Regions from separate parts of the Arthrobacter sp. B2I5 genome, predicted to be linked through region 1. Evidence: riboswitches for the same ligand, from Rfam matches in the RefSeq annotation. Region 1 holds a riboswitch; each other region holds the start of a gene.
What was found. Region 1 has a riboswitch for S-adenosylmethionine ahead of QFZ60_RS06700 (aminotransferase class V-fold PLP-dependent enzyme). Riboswitches for the same ligand answer to the same signal wherever they lie in the genome.
Positions count from the first base shown of each region.

Region 2: linked by a shared signal. The riboswitch ahead of QFZ60_RS00565 (DUF1737 domain-containing protein) and the one ahead of QFZ60_RS06700 (aminotransferase class V-fold PLP-dependent enzyme) in region 1 are both predicted to bind S-adenosylmethionine.
Region 3: linked by a shared signal. The riboswitch ahead of QFZ60_RS13795 (bifunctional o-acetylhomoserine/o-acetylserine sulfhydrylase) and the one ahead of QFZ60_RS06700 (aminotransferase class V-fold PLP-dependent enzyme) in region 1 are both predicted to bind S-adenosylmethionine.

Region 1 covers NZ_JAUSYF010000001.1:1,409,190-1,415,102, forward strand. Annotated here, with positions in the region: gene QFZ60_RS06690 (metal-dependent transcriptional regulator) at 1-455, opposite strand, end outside; gene QFZ60_RS06695 (class I SAM-dependent methyltransferase) at 501-1,259, opposite strand; gene QFZ60_RS06700 (aminotransferase class V-fold PLP-dependent enzyme) at 1,361-2,779, opposite strand; SAM riboswitch class IV at 2,817-2,930, opposite strand; partial or broken gene hisN (histidinol-phosphatase) at 3,083-3,896, opposite strand; gene QFZ60_RS06710 (ribosome small subunit-dependent GTPase A) at 3,941-5,056, opposite strand; gene aroA (3-phosphoshikimate 1-carboxyvinyltransferase) at 5,046-5,913, opposite strand, start outside.
Region 2 covers NZ_JAUSYF010000001.1:131,729-137,641, forward strand. Annotated here, with positions in the region: gene QFZ60_RS00555 (O-succinylhomoserine sulfhydrylase) at 1-727, opposite strand, end outside; gene QFZ60_RS00560 (rhodanese-like domain-containing protein) at 728-1,138, opposite strand; gene QFZ60_RS00565 (DUF1737 domain-containing protein) at 1,135-1,410, opposite strand; SAM riboswitch class IV at 1,424-1,539, opposite strand; gene opgC (OpgC domain-containing protein) at 1,766-4,231, shown strand; gene QFZ60_RS00575 (hypothetical protein) at 4,364-4,618, opposite strand; gene QFZ60_RS00580 (TetR/AcrR family transcriptional regulator C-terminal domain-containing protein) at 4,842-5,546, shown strand; gene QFZ60_RS00585 (pyridoxamine 5'-phosphate oxidase family protein) at 5,588-5,913, opposite strand, start outside.
Region 3 covers NZ_JAUSYF010000001.1:2,931,349-2,937,261, reverse strand. Annotated here, with positions in the region: gene QFZ60_RS13815 (HNH endonuclease signature motif containing protein) at 1-838, opposite strand, end outside; gene QFZ60_RS13810 (VOC family protein) at 1,031-1,669, opposite strand; gene QFZ60_RS13805 (S8 family serine peptidase) at 1,770-3,515, opposite strand; gene QFZ60_RS13800 (S8 family serine peptidase) at 3,519-3,941, opposite strand; SAM riboswitch class IV at 4,400-4,514, shown strand; gene QFZ60_RS13795 (bifunctional o-acetylhomoserine/o-acetylserine sulfhydrylase) at 4,558-5,880, shown strand.

The DNA of each region.
Region 1 (5,913 bases):
TCGGCGAGGAGGTGCGCGCGCGGCATCAGCACCTGCCCGTCGGCAGTGGGAATGGGGTCGCCGTGCGGGTCACGCTTTGGGTTGCCGAGCTTGGCGGCGACCCGTTCGATGAACGTGTCCGACACTGCGTGTTCGAGTTGTTCTGCCTCATCATGGACTTCGTCCCAGCTGTATCCGAGCCGCTGGACAAGGTAGGTCTCAATCAACCGGTGGCGCCGGACCATGGCCAGGGCCAGCCGCAGGCCGTCCTCGGTGAGCGTGACGGCGCTGTAGGGTTTGTGGTCCACCAGGCCCTGGTCCTTGAGCTTGCGGACCATCTCGGACACCGAGGAATTGGCCACCCCCAGCCGCTGCGCAAGCTGGGTGGACGTGATGGGCTTGTCCTGCCATTCCGTGAACGAATAAATGACCTTGACGTAGTCCTCGATCGAGGAGGAGGGCGCGCTGGTCTTCACACGGTCAAGCCTACCGGCTCGGCGTGCGCCGCATGGGATGCGAGGTCATGCCTTGACCGCCCGCCAGGCCAGGGTGAGGTAGGGCAGGTCGATTTCCTGGTCAGGGGTGTAGGCCAGGTGTTCATGCAGGTACCATTCCAGGTTGGCCAGGACCTTGGCTCGGGTGGCCTCGCCGGCGCGGAGGTAGTAGCTGCGGGACTTGGTGAGTTCCATCAGGTCCATGGTGGTCACCGTGTCCTGCCAGTGGGTGACGTGCCCTTCGAGGCCTTGGAATTCGGGCCCGACGACGGGTTTGTGGCCGGGCCGGTAGACGTCGCCTGCGTGCATGATCCGGGAGAGCCGGTGCACCCAGGGAACAGAGGTGTCCAGCTGGTTCCAGACCAGGGCCAGCGTCCCGTGCGGCCGCAGGACGCGGGCCAGCTCGGTGCTTGCCGCCAGGGCATCGCACCAGTGCCACGCCTGGGCAACGGTGACGACGTCGAAGCGGGCGTCGGGCAGGCCTGTCGCCTCGGCAGTCCCCGGCACGGCCGTGGCGGCCGGATAGTGTTCAGTGAGCTGGGCGAGCATGTCCGCGGAGGGGTCCACGGCAGTGACGTGCAGTCCCATGTCCAGCAGCAAAGCGGTGAACTTTCCGGTTCCGGCGCCTACGTCGAGGGCATCGTGGGCATCGGCGGGCACCAGCCACCGGGCCACCTCTTCCGGGTAGCCGGGCCGGACGCGCTGGTAGTGCCTGCCGCCGTCCTGGAAGCTCTGCCCCAGTTCCCTGCGCCGTCCGTGATCAAGCTTGGGGCCACCCCGAACCACGCGTGGCCTCCTTCACCTGGCATCCTGCGGTACCTTTCGAATTTACCGCATCCTCCCGGCCGCCGGATCGATCGCCTGGGCGGCAGGGGTTGGGCGGGGTGTCAGTCGTCGATGCAGGGCGCGGCGCCGGCGGTGCCCGGGGTGTTGGGTGCCCAGTGCGGGTAGGTGCGGGTGTCATTGGCGGGCACCCAGCGGCCGGCGTCCACCACGTAATCCCAGCCCAGACCGTTGCTCCGCAGGGCGCGGATGCCGGCGAGCAGGCGTTCGGCGTCCTCCAGGCGTGAACCGACACCGAAGCTGGCGCGGAGGGAACCGGACGGCAGGCCCAGGCGCTTGAGCAGGGGATGGGCGCAGAATCGGCCGTCCCGCAGTCCCACCCCGTGCTCTGCCGAGAGGTAGGCCGCCACCAGTCCGGCGTCGTAGCCCTCAACGGAGAAGTTGACCACGCCGATGGTGTCCGTTTCGGGGTTGGTGTCCTTGAAGATCTGGTGGACGGTGACGCCGTCGATCCCCTGCAGGCCCTCCACCAGGAAGGAACGGATGGCGGACTCGTGGGCATGCCAGCGTTCCTGGTCCAAGCCTGCAATCACCTGGGTGGCGCGGGCCAGTGTGGCGGCTCCGAGGACGTTCGGTGAGCCCCCCTCATGGCGCGCCGGCCCGGTGGCCCAGCTGACGCCGTCGAGCCTGGCTTCCTTGACCGCGCCGCCGCCTGCGAGGTGCGGGACGCCGGCGTCCAGCCAGTCCGGGCGTCCCACCAGGACGCCGGCGCCGAAGGGCGCGTACAGCTTGTGGCCGGAGAAGGCGAGGTAGTCGACGTCGTCCGCGCTGATGTCCACGCGGCGGTGCGGGGCGAGCTGGGCGGCATCCACCACAATCCGTGCGCCGTGCTCATGGGCCAGCGCGGCCAGGGCACGGATGGGCAGGATTTCGCCGGTGACGTTGGAGGCTCCGGTGACCGCAAGCAGGCTGACGCCGCCCTGTGCAAGTTCGGCCCGAAGAGCCTCCAGGGTGCCGGTGATGGTGTCCGCGGCGACGATGCTGCGGTGCGGGACACCCTGCCACGGCAGGAGGTTGGCGTGGTGTTCGATGTCCAGGTAGAGCACTTCGCCGTCGTGCCGGCCGTCCGTTACCGGCAGGCAACCGGCCAGCAGGTTCAGTGAATCCGTGGTGTTGCGCGTGAAGATGACCGAATCATCCGCGCGGCCGCCGACGAAATCCCTGACGATGCTGCGCGCGTTCTCATACACGGAGGTGCTGATCTGGGATGCGTATCCTGCCCCGCGGTGGACGCTCGCGTAGTAGGGGAGGATCTCGTTAAGGTAGGCCGACACCACGGACAACGCCGGGGCGGAGGCGCCGTAATCGAGGTTGGCGTACCGCACGTGGCCGCCGGAAATCAGCGGTGCCTGGATTTCAGCGCCGGTGACGGCGGCGAGCGGCCGGCCGGCCGCGGCGCGGCGTCCGTTGGGGACGGCGGCTTCGGCAATGACGGGCTGGGGGGAGACGGTGGCAGTTGTCACAGAGACCTCACTTGATGACAGGACTCCGCCATGGGGGAATCCGCGCTTGCCGCATCCGCTCCGGACCGGCCTGGTCGTCACCCGGGGCACCCCACCGCGAATGGAGGGTTGCCGGCCAGCAAACCGGGGTTTTGCGCTGGCACTCGTGACCTGCCTAAAAGCGTAGGACATGGGGCGGCCAGGATTGAAGCCGCGGCGATTGTTAAGGCGTTTATTACGTGCAGCCGAATAAACGACGCCGGACACCTCCCCAGGAAGGTGTCCGGCGTCGCATTATTCGCTTTTTTGCGGAAAGGGCGTCAGCTACAGCAGGTCGTCCAAATACGGGTTCAGGCGGTGCAGGACCTCCGAGTGCAGGATTGAGTTCGTGGCCAGGGCGTTTCCGCCGAACGGGCCGTCCTCGCCTTCCAGGGACGTGAACCGGCCGCCGGCCTCCACCACGATCGGCACCAGGGCCGCCATGTCATAGAGGTTCAGCTCCGGTTCGCAGGCGATGTCCACCGAGCCTTCGGCCACCATGCAGTACGCACCAGAAATCGCCGTAGGCCCGGGTCCGCCAGACATCCTCGGTCAGGCCGAGGAACTCGTCAAGGTTTCCGCGTTCCTTCCAGCCGCCCAGGCTGGAGTACGAGAGGGAGGCATCGGAAAGCTTTGACACGTCGGAGACGCGGAGCCGGGTGGCGGCGGCAAGGGACCTTCCCATGTACGCGCCCATGCCTTTCGCCGCCCACCAGCGCTTGCCAAGGGCCGGGGCACTGACCACACCCACCACCGGCTCGCCCTCATCCACGAGGGCGATCAGCGTGGCCCACACCGGAACGCCGCGGACAAAGTTCTTGGTCCCGTCAATGGGATCGATGATCCAGCGCCGCGAACCGTGGCCGGTGCTCCCGAATTCCTCGCCCAGGACGGCGTCGCGGGGGCGGGAACGGGAGAGCTGGCCGCGGATGGCTTCCTCGGCGGCCTTGTCCGCGTCGGTGACCGGCGTCAGGTCCGGCTTGGTCTCAACGTGGAGGTCCAGGGCCTTGAAGCGGCTCATCGTCTGGTCATCCACGGAGTCGGCCAGGACATGGGCCAGGCGCAGGTCATCGTTGTAGCTCGAAGCGGGTTGGATCATGGTTCCAAACTACCGTCTGCAAACGGTTCTGCCGGGAGAACGCGTCAGTTGACGCTGCCGAGCTCCTTGGTTTCCTGTGCTTCCATCCGTGGATCCGCACCCAGCAGCCGCCGCAGGGACGCCAGACGGGCAGCCCCGGTGGGACCTGCGTGTCCGCCCGCCACCCAGTCGTCAAGGCCGCAGTCCACCGCGGCTGCCGTGTGCTTGCAGCCGCGTTCGCAGTTTTCGATGCCGGGGGAGAGGTCCGGGAAGGAACGCAGGATCCGGTCCGGGTCCACGTGCGCCAGGCCGAAGGAGCGGATGCCGGGGGTGTCGATGATCCAGCTGCCGGGCGGCGCATCCGCCAGCCGCAAGGCAAGGGCGGACGACGACGTGTGGCGGCCGCGTCCGGTCACGGCGTTCACTCCGCCGGTGGCCCGCTCGGCGCCGGTCAGCGCGTTCACCATGGTGGACTTCCCAACACCGGAGTGACCCAGCATCACGGTGACCTTGCCGTCCAGGTGGTCACGGAGGGCAGCCACCGCCGCGCTGTCCAGCCGCGCCGAGAGGCCGTCATCGGACCGGGCGTCGATGCCCGATGCCTGCGCATCGGCTGTCCGGCTGATGATGACCGGGAAGTCCAGGTGGGTGTAGTTGGAAAGGAGTTCCGCGGGGTCTTTGACGTCGGCCTTGGTGACCAGCAGGATTGGCTCGATCCCTGCGTCGTAGGCGGCCACCAGTGCGCGGTCGATGAATCCCGTGCGGGGCTCCGGGTTGGCCGCGGCCACCACGATCACCAGTTGGTCCGCGTTGGCCACCACCGCCCGTTCAATGGGGTCGGTGTCGTCGGCGCTGCGGCGCAGGAGAGTGTGGCGGTCCTGGATCTTCACCAGCCGGGCCAACGTGTTCGGTGCGCCGGACACGTCCCCCACCAGTGACACGAAATCGCCTGCAACCACTGGCGAGCGGCGCAGTTCCCGGGCGCGCGCGGCAATGACAACGCGCTCGTTCTCCGAGTCCTCGTCCACCACTGCGGTATACCGGCCGCGGTCCACCGTGATGATCCGTCCGGTCACGGCGTCGTCATGGCTGGGGCGGTCCTTGGTGCGTGGCCGGGAACCCTTCTTGCTGGGACGGATGCGGACGTCCGATTCGTCCCAGGAACCAGTGCTACGCGCCACTGACGCGCCCTTCCGGTCCGGCTGCGAACCCCGCTTCCTGGGCCAGCATGCCGGCCCACAGCTGTGGGAAGTCCGGCATGGTCTTGGCGGTGGTGCCGATGTCCTCCACCTGGACGCCCTCCACCGCGAGTCCCAGGATGGCACCCGCCGTGGCCATGCGGTGGTCCGCGTAGCTGTGCACGACGCCGGCATGCAGCGGGGCGGGCCGGATCACCAGGCCGTCGCTGGTTTCCTCGGCGTCGCCGCCGAGCCGGTTGATCTCCGCCACCAGGGCCGCGAGCCGGTCCGTCTCATGCCCCCGCAGGTGGGCGATCCCGCTGAGCCGGGAAGGTCCGGAGGCAAGGGCGCACAGGGCTGCCACCGTCGGTGCCAGTTCACTGGTGTCCGCGAAGTCACCGCCCTTGATCTCCGCGCCGCCGGTGACGGTCAGGACGCCGTCAGCCAGGGTCACCGTGGCGCCCATGCTGGCCAGGATTGCGCGCCAAAGGTCTCCCACCTGCTGGGTTTCCGCCGGCCAGTTGGGAATCCGGACCGTCCCCCGCGAGGCAAGGGCCGCCGCAAGGAATGGCCCGGCGTTGGACAGGTCCTGTTCGATCCGCTGGTCGAAGGCGCGGATGGGACCCGGCGCCACCACCCAGTGGTTGGGGACGGAATCATCCACTGACACGCCGGCGCCGCGCAGGACGGCCACCGTCATGTTGATGTGGTCCAGGCTGGGGACCGGCTTGCCCACGTGTTCCAGGTGCAGGCCCTCGTCGAACCGCGCCCCTACCAGGAGGAGAGCGGAGACGAACTGCGACGAGGCACTGGCGTCGATCACCAGGTGGCCGCCGCGGACTGCGCCGCTGCCGTCCACC
Region 2 (5,913 bases), 1.3 Mb from region 1:
TGTGGCGCATCAGCTGCTTCACCGGGCCGTCGATGAACTCCTTCGTGCCCAGGATGGCGCCGCCCATCACCCTGCCCTGGCCGTCGATGTGCTTAGTTCCCGAGTAGACGATCACGTCCGCGCCCAGGTCGCCGCAGCGCTGCAGCAGGGGAGTGGCAAAGACGTTGTCCGCCACCACGGTGGCCCCGGCGGCGTGCGCAAGCTCGCTGACCGCGGCGATGTCCACGATCTCCTGCATGGGGTTGGACGGGGATTCGAAGAAGACGGCGGTAGTGGGCTGGGAGAGGGCCTCGCGCCACTGGTCCAGGTCCGGACCATCCACGAAGACGGTCTCCACGCCCCACCGCGGGAGGATCTCGTTCAGGATCACAAAGCAGGACCCGAAGAGCGAACGGGCGGCCACCACCCGGTCCCCGGCAGCCAGCAGGGCACCCAGGGCGGTGAACACCGCGGACATGCCCGACGCCGTCGCAAAGCACGCTTCGGTGCCTTCCAGCAGGCGCAGCCGCTCCTGGAACGTGGCCACGGAAGGGTTGCCGTAGCGCGAATAGACAAAGCGCTCGTCCTCGCCGGTGAAGGCCCGTTCAGCTGCTGCAGCGGATTCGTAGACGAAGCCGGAGTTCAGGAAGATGGCCTCGGACGTTTCCTGGAAGTTGGTGCGGTCCAGCCCGCCGCGGACAGCCTGGGTGTCAGGGCTCCATCCCGGGGCGTCTTGATTGAAGCTCACTTAGTTCTTTCCGAGGTTGGTGGGCAGGCCGCGGTTCTTCCAGCCGTTGACGGTGCGCTCACCGTAGCGGTCCGGCTCGCCTTCAAAGCCCTCCAGCACGTTGTAGGAGGTGAAACCGGCCTGTGTGGCGGCGGTGGCAGCGGCAACCGAACGGGCGCCGGACCGGCACAGGAACACCAGTTCAGCGGACGGGTCCTCCGGCGCCTGCTCCTTGAGGTCCTTCACGAAGTCTGGGTTGGGGATGCCGCCGGGGAAGGTCCACTGGATGAAGAGGGGATCGTTGTCCGTGGCCTTGGTGTCCGGGATGCCGATGTGGGCCCATTCGCCCTCGGTGCGGACGTCCACCAGGATGGCTCCCTGCTCCAGCTTTGCCCATGCTTCCTGGGGCGTGAGATCTCCCGCGTAGCTCATGCGTGGCCCTCGCCGTCGAACTCGCCCTCAAAGTCTGCGTCCAGCTGATCCACCGCGGTGGCCACCGCTGCGTCGGCGGAGGCGATTGCTGCCGGAAGGACCACTGCCTGCGCCACGATGACACTGCTGCCGTTGAAGGTGGCTGCCGGGCTGCCGTGCAGGACGTAACCGTCAGCCAGCGCAGCCGAGATCCGTTCGCAGAAGGAGCGGTCGTCCGGGCCTGTGATCAGGCGGTAGGACAATTTTTCGTCAGGGGCGGGTGCGTCGGACACGACGGATCTCCTTCTTTCACGCTTGCAGCTCGAATCGGTCGATATGCCGAGTACTCACCTGAGGCACCCCGCCGCGAAAGGGAGGGTTGCCGACCGGCCAGTCAGGGCTTCACACCGGTACTCATTACTCCCCAAAAACGTAACACCTGCCGCGCCGGGCCGCACGGCCGCCGTCGTCATGTTCCGTAATTGAGCTGCGCCGAGGGAAGTTGCAGCGCCCGGGGACGGTCCGACGGCGGACATCACCGCAGGTGGGCCGCCTGCCGCGCGCTGTCAGCAGCCGCCGGGCCGATAAAGTTCTTACCGGGGCGCCGCCGGCGTCATCAGGGCAATGAGTACCGGGGGGCTTCTCACCATGCGTGCAGTCACATCGCACCACCACGCCGCAACCCGCCGGAACCATCGGCACCCGATCTGCGCGTTTCTGGCCGCGGCCCTCATTGGGCTCATGGTCCTGCTGGCCGCTGCTCCGTCGCATGCGGCGGAGGCTGCACCGGAGAAGGGAAAGCCCTGGCTTGGTGCCGTGCTCGAATGGGGCGAGGACACCGCCGCAGGCTTCAGCGGCAGGCTGGGCGCCCGCCCGGCCGTCTTCGGCCACGACATCACCATTCCGTACCGCGATTCCGAACGGAATGACATCGATGGCTTCCTTCAGCAGGCCGGAGCCGAAGGCACCCACGCCCTGCTCACGGTAAAGCCATCGGTGCCGCTGGATCAGCTCGGCGCACCCGAGGCAGAAGCGTTCGCCAAGCAGGTGCGCGGCCTCGCCGCCGGCTTCAAGGGGCAGCTGCTGATCCGGTTTGCCCCGGACATGAACTCAAGCTGGGTGTCCTGGGGCCAACAGCCTGCCGCCTACCGTGAGGCCTTCCAGGCGGTTGCGGCAGCGTTCAGGAAGTACGACGGCGGCCCGGCCGCCATGGTGTGGGCGCCTTACCTGGGCAAGGACTACCCCTTCGACCGCAACCGGGATGCGCCGCAGCCGGGAAGCGAGGGCTTTACCCTCCTGGACACGAACGGTGACGGGGCCTGGGACGGAAGCGACAGCGCCTACGCGCCGTACTACCCGGGCGATGACGCCGTGGACTGGGTGGGGCTGGCTGCTTATCACGATGACACCGCCGGAGGTGCCGCCGTCAACACCGCGCCGCGGGCCGGCGAACTCCAGGAGATGCTGACGGATTCCGGCAATGAGAACTTCTACGGCACCTATTCGGAAGGGCACAGGAAGCCCTTCCTGCTTCAGACCGCGGCCTTCTACAGCCCGGCCTCGGGCGGGGCGTCCGAGGCGGAGATCAAAACCGGCTGGTGGGACCAGGTGGTAACAACTGCCACGTCCTCCGGTTTTGCCGGGACTGCCGCCGTGGTCTGGGACGAGCGCACCAGCACCAGGGATACCGGCGTGGCAAGCATCAGCTGGCTGCTTACGGGACAGCCGGAGATCGCCAAAGCGGCCCTGGAGAGACTGAAGGCAGCACCAATCGTTACCGGTCCCGTCTCCGACGTGGCCTCAGGAAGCACGTACGTCAGGGCCAACACCCTCCCGGGGGCCGCCGCCTGGTCTGTCGCTGCCGCCATGGTGATCCTCCTGGCGGCCCTGTGGCAGATTCCCCGCCGGATCGACGCTGCCACGGCCTGGAGCTACCGGGATCCCTCCACCCGGGATTCGCGCGTGGATCTGCTGCGCGGAGTGGCCATCGTCTTTGTGGTGGTGAACCACCTGGGCATGGCCTCGCTGTTCCAGCTGCTCACCCAGGAGGCCGTGGGCTTCGTGTCCGGCGCGGAACTGTTCGTCCTGTTCTCCGGCCTGGTGGTGGGCATGGTGTACGGGCCCAAGGCCAAGGAGGACTTCGGACGGGTAGTGGACCTCACCACGCGCCGCGCCGGCAAGCTCTACCTGACGGCACTGGCTGTTCTGATCGGCGTCTTCCTCCTGTCCCTGCTCCCGTTCTTCCATACCGAGGCCCTGACCACATTCGTTGACCAGGGAACCGGTGGAGCCGGGCATACCGGATCCGGCCGGACCTATGACCTGTACGCCGGCATGTCATCGCTGTTCCAGTTCCCCGTCCCGCCCCAGGTGCTCCCGGCCATCGTGCTGCTGCAGTTCGGGCCCTGGCAGTTCAATGTCATGGGGCTCTATGTGGTGCTTTTGCTGGCCAGTCCGCTGATCCTCGCGGCGCTGAACCGCGGCAAGGCCATCTGGGTGCTGGTTGCGACGCTCAGCGTATATGCGGTGGGGGCCGTGACCCGGTTCCGGATCCTGCCCTCGCAGTTCGAGGACTCCTTCCCGCTGCTGGTGTGGCAGGTGCTGTTCGTGCTCGGGCTGGTTGCGGGTTACCACCGGCGCAGCATCACGGCGTGGCTGTCCCGGCACACTTGGGCGGTAGTTGCGTGCACCGCGGCCGCATTCGCGCTGGCCTTCCTGTCCTGGGGCAACCCGTACCTGGCCAACAGCTACGATGTCCGCCTGGCGCTCCTGCCGGACGCCTCCTACCGGGCCATGTACGACGCCTTCTTCTCCCGCACATACCTGGCCCCGGGCCGCCTGCTCAACGTCCTGGTCCTGGTGGTGGCGTCCTACGCGTTCCTCAGCGCCTACTGGAAACCGGTGGAGCGGCTCCTGGGCTGGTTCCTGGTTCCGCTGGGCCGGGCCACGCTTTACGTGTTCATCATGCACGTGGTGCTGATCGCCGTCGTGGCCAATATTCCGGCGCTGCAGCAGCAAAGCATCTTCCTGAACACCGCCGCCTACGCCGTGGTCCTGGCGCTGCTCTGGGTGATGGTCCGCACCAGGTTCCTGTTCCGGATCATCCCTACCTAGCGCCGGGCCAGCCCGGGCTGCCGCCCTGTTTCCAGCCAGGGCGGGCATGAAAAATGCTGCGGCACGGTGTGCCACAGCATTTAATCAGGTACCACTGGTTGTCCGGTGGCCTTGTGCTAAAACCGGGAGGGCTCAGACCAGTCCGGGGTAGCTGGTAAGGATGTAGTCGGCAGCGGCAGGACCCTTCATGCGAAGGCCGTTGCGGCGGGGCGAAATCCGGTGCTTCATGGCTGACCAGAAGCTGTCCTCGGTGCCGGGCGACTGCTGGTTGATGAAGCACCAGCTGGTGTACAGCCCGTAGAGGCGGTCACGGTCCAGGCTGGAACCTGAGGCGTGGTCGGGGTAGGTGGCTTCGTTGAGAAAGAGATCGAACTGCGAATGTGCCATGATGGCTCCCCTTCGCTAAGTGCTCGGCGCCGCCGTTCGGCTACAGCAGCAAAACCCAATGTCCTGCACGTGGCCATCGGATTTATAGGTTGAGTCCCCCTGAAATGCAGTGGGCCTCAGCGTTGTCAGCGCCTGTCTACGATGTAGACTGTACTAGTAGACTACAAGTGATGCAACCGTCTCGATTTATTCGGGACACCACCTCCACAGCTAGGACAACGCCATGGATGCCCCGCGTGCTTCAGGCCGCACACCTGTCAAGGCAAGGTTGAGCAGGGAAACCGTGCTGGCCAAGGCCCTCGAACTGGTTGATGCAGAAGGGCTGGACGCGTTGACCATGCGGCGCCTGGGGCAGGAGCTTGGCCGGGACCCCATGAGCCTCTACCGCTACGCCGAGAACCGGGCCGCGCTCCTGGACGGGGTTTCGGAGCTGGTCCTTGACCAGCTCCCGGTGCATCCCGAGGACCCGGACTGGAAAGCCCAGCTGCGGAACATTGCCCATGACCTGCGGATGCTGGCGCTCGAGCATCCCAACGTTGTCCCCCTGCTGGTGACCCGGCCCCTGTCCACGCCGCTGGGGCTGCGCCCGCTGGGCACGCTGCGGCCGCTGGAACAGATCCTGACCCTGCTCGCGGCGGCAGGATTCGAACCGGCGGATGCGCTCCATGTCTACCGCGCCTACTACGGCTTCCTCTACGGGCACATCCTGAACGAACTGCAGGAGTACGTGGTGGACCCGGAAGAGAACGAAGTACTGCTGCGCCTGGGGCTCCACCGCCTGCCCGCAAAGGAATTCCCCCGGCTCCGTGCCCTGGCGCCGGCATTGGCAGAGTACGACGGCGCCAGGGAGCTTGACCAGGGACTCACCATCCTGCTGTCCGGGCTGGAAACGCAGCTCTCGCGGCAGGTGGCAGGTTCCAGCGCGTGACAGCAGCGTCCGCGCCAAAGGCGCGGGTTATGGCAGCGGCGCTATTCGAATGACGCCCGGCGCCGGTCCTGCGCGCGGGTGTTCCAGACGTCCGGCCGGTTCACCTGGAACCTGCGTCCGGTCAGTGCCTTGGCGTTCAGCCTGACGTAGTTTGCCTTTTCGCCCGGCTGCCAGGGCTCCAGGCCCAGGCCGTCCACGGCATCCTTGACGGCCTGGTCCTCGACGATCTCGGTATCGCCCCGCACCACCACGCTCCAGGCCAGTTCGGTGGCGGGATCATAGCCGTCGATTTCCAGTGCGGCGGGCCGCTCCATCCTGGCGCCCCAGAGCTTGGACCCGGGTGCCGTGCGGAACACGATGCTGCGCA
Region 3 (5,913 bases), 1.5 Mb from region 1:
GCAGGCCTGTCCCGAGGAGCAGGGATGCTGCGATGTCGGGGCGGAGTTGTGTGAGGGTGCGGGGTTCGTTGGGGCCTTGGAGGCCGCGGGCGGTGGCGGTGGTGCGGTTCCAGATGGCGCAGGCGGTGTCGCCGGGGAGGCGGAGCGAGATCCAGGCCATGCCGTCGTGGTCCGGGGTGTATTCCATCCGCCGGTCCGCGACGCCTTTGGCGTGGCGTTTCTCCAGGGTTTCGGGGTGGTGGCGTTCCCGCCAGGCGCGGACCTTGGTACGGAACCGGGAGGGAGCGAGCTCCCCGGGTGCGGCGCCGCGGGCCGGCTTGGGGGCATCAGGGTCGAAGAAGTGTGCCACCAGGGCGGCGGCACCGTCCGGGGTGAGGCCTTCGGTTTCGTCCGCAACGATCTTGGCGTGCTGCCAGGACAGGTCCCCGGCGGCCAAAGCGTCCAGGAGTGGCGGCAGGGTGCACACCCGCTGGGACTGCTCCACGAAGGCCCCGGCAGCGCCGGAGCTGATGGTCAGGACCCCTGCGATCTCCTCCACCGCAGACATTTCCGCATACGTCCGCTCGTGCACAGGGGCCTCCGGAGGAAGCATCGCGTGCTGGAACCCAACGCACTCCACCGCATCACGGGCCTTGACCACAGCGAGCTGCGCCTCCAGCCGCTTCACCACTTCCAGCCGAGTCAGCCGGAGCTCGTACCGCCGCTGCAACACATCCACATCAGCCCCAATACCAACCCCGGCAGCCAGGAAATTATCCTCAGCAGCCAGCGCGTCGAGGGCGGCCACAGAGGCATGAACACCCTCCAAGACCACCCCGCCACCGCTGCTGATTTCCATACGAACATCATCCAACAGGGGTCTGACAACTAAAGTTCGCAGGCGTCTTTGCGGGCCCGGCAGTCAACTTAAATGAATTCGGCCGCCATCGGGTAGTGACGCCGTTGTCACCACCTGATGGCGGCCGAAGCAGGTCCGGGCAGTGGCCCGGCAAACCCAACTCCCTGATGTGCCGGGAGAGAGGGGGGAGCGTCAGATGGTGACGGCTCCGTTGGCGGTTTCGAACGTGACCGACAGGATGCCCGGCGTTCCGTGCGGGGCCACCCACTCAACCGCAACGTCCTCAAGCGGCTTCTCCACCGGCTCACCTAGCCACTCGGTCACGCGCGAGGCGGAACCGGCGATGGTCAGGCAGCTCATCTTGATGTTGCTGGGGTAGGCGTTGGATGGGTGCAGCGACGGGTCACCTTCCCACTTGAGCATGTACGGAACCTGGGGGTCGGCAATAAGGCCAAGGATGCCAATCTGCTTCCAGACCAGCTCCCGGCCGTCCGGGAACTTGCGGTTGCCGTTCACGGCAGCACGGCCAAGGCGTTCCTCGAAGGGAGCGAGGTCGTCCACCTCGACGCACCAGCCCATCCACCCGCCGCCGGCTGCGGAACGGGCACGGACCGCCTGACCGAACGGTGCCTTGTCCGATGCCGGGTGGTCCAGGACCTCCACGACTTCCAGGTACTTGTGCCCGGCGAGCGGGATGATCATATTCCGGGTTCCGAACCGGGGGTGGACCCCGCCCTTCACTGCCTCAACGCCGAGGGCAGATGAAATACGTTCGGTAGTGGCCGCGAGGCCATCGGTTTCACAGGCGTAAGAGACGTGATCCATGCGCATGGCAACATCTTGGCACTTTGTGATCAGGCTCTCAGCTAAGGGTACCCTTACTTGGATTTTCGCCCGTGGATGTGGTCAAAAATCGGCCATCGAACTCGGCCTAACCGGCGATGTAATAGCCGGAGGTGTCGGCGATGAGGTGGATGGTGCCGCTGGAGTTGTTGGTCAGGGCAATGGTTCCATCGGCGGCGACGGGCGTGATGACGAGGTTGGGTGTCGTTTGGTTCGGCGTGAAGTTGAGGTTGGAGGTCCCTGGGGTGGGGGTGCCGCCGGCGTGGACCGTGATGTTGCCGAAGCTGGTGGGTGCTGTGACGGTGACGTTGATGGCGACAGCGGATACTCCGGTGATGGGGATGCCGCCACGGCCGGTGACGGGCACGCGGATGGTGGCTCCGGGTGCGACGGGACCGCTGATGCCTCCTGTGCCGTCGCGCGTGTCCAGTTGCCGGAAGGGGCTTTGGGATGAAAAGGTGCCCGGTTCCACCGGTGTTCCGGCGATGTAGTAGCCGGAGGTGTCGGCGATGAGGTGGATGGTGCCGCTGGAGTTGTTGGTCAGGGCAATGGTTCCATCGGCGGCGACGGGCGTGATGACGAGGTTGGGTGTCGTTTGGTTAGGCGTGAAGTTGAGGTTGGAGGTCCCTGGAATGGGGATGCCGCCGGCGTGGACCGTGATGTTGCCGAAGCTGGTGGGTGCTGTGACGGTGACGTTGATGGCGACGGCGGATACTCCCATGGTGGGGATGCCGCCACGGCCGGTGACGGGCACGCGGATGGTGGCTCCGGGTGCGACGGGACCGCTGATGCCTCCTGTGCCGTCGCGCGTGTCCAGTTGCCGGAAGGGGCTTTGGGATGAAAAGGTGCCCGGTTCCACCGGTGTTCCGGCGATGTAGTAGCCGGAGGTGTCGGCGATGAGGTGGATGGTGCCGCTGGAGTTGTTGGTCAGGGCAATGGTTCCATCGGCGGCGACGGGCGTGATGACGAGGTTGGGTGTCGTTTGGTTAGGCGTGAAGTTGAGGTTGGAGGTCCCTGGAATGGGGATGCCGCCGGCGTGGACCGTGATGTTGCCGAAGCTGGTGGGTGCTGTGACGGTGACGTTGATGGCGACGGCGGATACTCCCATGGTGGGGATGCCGCCACGGCCGGTGACGGGCACGCGGATGGTGGCTCCGGGTGCGACGGGACCGCTGATGCCTCCTGTGCCGTCGCGCGTGTCCAGTTGCCGGAAGGGGCTTTGGGACGAAAAGGTGCCCGGCTGCCGGGGACTCGTTGGCACGTGCAGCAGCTGGTTTGGCGTTCCGGTGCCCGCACCCCTGATAGTTCCGGTAGCGGCAGTCGAGAGTACGGCCTCCGTCACCTGTGCAGGGGTAAAGAGGGGGTGCTGGGAAAGAACGAGGGCTGCAGCCCCGGCCACGTGCGGTGCGGCCATGGATGTTCCGCTCAGTGATGTGGTGGCCGTCGACGATGTATTCCAGGTGGAGCTGATGCCCACTCCTGGAGCGTAAAGGTCAACGCATTGGCCGAAGTTGGAGAAGGAAGCCTGCCGGTCCGAAGAGTCGCTGGCTGCCACTGTTAAGGCTAATGGGGCGCGGGCAGGCGAGGCGGTGCACGCGTCCGTGGCTGAATTTCCCGCGGCGACGACGACTGGGACGCCGTCGTTGATGACGTTCTGGACTGCGGCGTCAAGGAGGTTGCTGCCCGGACCTCCCAGGCTCATGTTGACCACGGCCGGAGTGCCTGGGGTATGATCGCCTGCGATCCAGTCCAGCCCTGCGATTATGTCCGAGTAGTAGCCCGACCCGTCACAGGACAGTGCCCTCACGGGGACGATTGTGGATGACTTTGCCACGCGCTAGACGATTCCGGCGATGATTCCTGAGACGTGTGTCCCGTGGCCATTGCAGTCACTTGTCCCGCCACCGTCGGACAGTGCTGTCCAGCCCGGTGCAACCCGGCCGCCGAAATCCACGTTCGAGGCTAGGACTCCCGTGTCAACGACGTATGCGCGGACACCAAGACCGGAACTTTCGTGCGTGTAGGAGCCGGACAAAGGCAAGGCCTGCTGGTCGATGCGGTCGAGTCCCCAAGGAGCCGGCTTTTCGGTTTCGGAAATCGTGGATACCGTGTCAACCTCCACTGTTAGGGCCCTGCCGGAACGGAGCAGCGCATTCGCTTGCGCCGCTGTAGCTTTGATCGCCGCCCCGCGGAGTGCGGTCGTAAACGTGTGGTTGACGCCGATGCCTTGGGCACGCAATTCCCGCGCCTCGGCTGACACGTCCGTCCCCGGGGGGAATTGAACGAGGTAGCGGCCATTCGCGCTTTCAGGAGCAGCAGCGGGCCTCGTGGTCGCCGTGGGCAGCGCAGATGCCTGCGCTGGTGCACCGTTTGAACAGAGGGTGATGGCGGACAACAGTGCCGCGGTAAGTGCCAGGCGCAAAGACGGGGGCAACGGAATCCTGTTCCTTTTGTGCTTGCTCGGGAAGAGACCGGAGGATGATTTCCGGCTTCCAAGGTATCCGAACCACGGAGGTTTGCGGCCAAACCTCGGGCGATCCTTCGCATCACTTGTGGGAATCTTGGAAAATCTCCGCGTGGCTCTTCCATTGCGACCACGATCCAGCCGGAGGAAATCATGGGCGCTTTCACGGCGGCCCGCCCGGGACTTCAGCAAGGCATGACCTTGTTCGTCACAATGCTGTCCTCACTGGCCGCCCGGTTCCTAGACTGGGCGCAGGTCATGAGCGCCAGCGCCAAGCCCCGGCTCGCTGGCCGGCAACCCTCCATCCGCGGCGGGGTGCCCCGGGTGAGGACCTGGCTGTCCGGCACCAGCCGGGAGCAAGCGCGGCCCGTACTGCTCCATGCATGCCGGGCCCATGTCAAAGGAGATTTGGATGTCCAACGGATGGTCCTTCGAAACCCGCCAGATCCATGCAGGCCAGGAAGTGGACAGTGCCACGGGAGCCCGTGCCCTGCCGATCTACCAGACCACGTCCTTCGTGTTCCCCAGCGCCGAAAGCGCAGCCAACCGCTTTGCCCTGGCTGAACTTGCACCCATCTACACCCGGATCGGCAACCCCACCCAGGACGCCGTCGAACAGCGGATCGCCAGCCTTGAGGGAGGCCTGGCCGCTTTGCTGCTCAGCTCCGGGCAGGCAGCGGAGACCTTCGCGGTCCTGAACATCGCGGAGGCCGGGGACCACATCGTGGCCAGCCCCAGCCTTTACGGCGGAACGTACAACCTGTTCGCCCACACCCTGAAGAAGTTCGGCATCTCGGTCACGTTCGTGGACGATCCCGACAACCTGGACCAGTGGCGCGCCGCCGTCCAGCCCAACACCAAGCTTTTCTTTGGCGAAGTGGTGTCCAATCCCCGCCAGGACGTCCTGGATATCGAAGGCATCTCCGAGGTGGCCCACCAGGCAGGCGTGCCGCTGATCGTGGACAACACCCTGTCCACCCCGTACCTGATCCGTCCGCTCGAGTGGGGCGCCGACATCGTGATCCATTCCGCCACTAAATACCTTGGCGGTCACGGCACGGCGATTGCCGGCGTCATTGTCGATTCCGGAAAATTCGACTTCAGCGAGGATCCTGAACGGTTCCCCGGCTTCAACACCCCGGACCCCACTTATAACGGCCTGGTCTACGCGCGGGACCTCGGAGAAGGCGGCGCCCTCGGGGCCAACCTGTCCTACATTCTCAAGGCCCGCGTCCAGCTGCTGCGCGATCTCGGCTCGGCCGTGTCCCCTTTCAACGCCTTCCTGATCTCCCAGGGCCTGGAAACACTGAGCCTGCGGGTGGAGCGCCACGTTGCCAACGCCACGGAAGTGGCGCGCTGGCTGGAAGGAAGGGACGACGTCGAATCCGTCGCCTACGCGGGGCTGCCCTCCAGCCCCTGGTACGAACGTGGCCGCAAGTACGGGCCCAAGGGGACGGGTGCCGTGGTGGCTTTCAACCTGGCCGGCGGGGCGGAGGCGGGCAAGCGCTTCGTCGACGCCCTTGAACTGCACTCCCACGTTGCGAACATCGGCGACGTCCGCTCCCTGGTCATCCACCCGGCGTCGACCACCCACAGCCAGCTTTCGCCGGAGCAGCAGGCAGTGGCAGGGGTGACCCCGGGACTGGTCCGGCTGTCCGTTGGCCTGGAGCACATCGATGACATTCTGGCTGACCTGGAAGCGGGCTTCCGCGCAGCCAAGGGCGCTGCGGCATAAGACAACAGCCGGGGCTGCAGTGAGTGCCGCCGG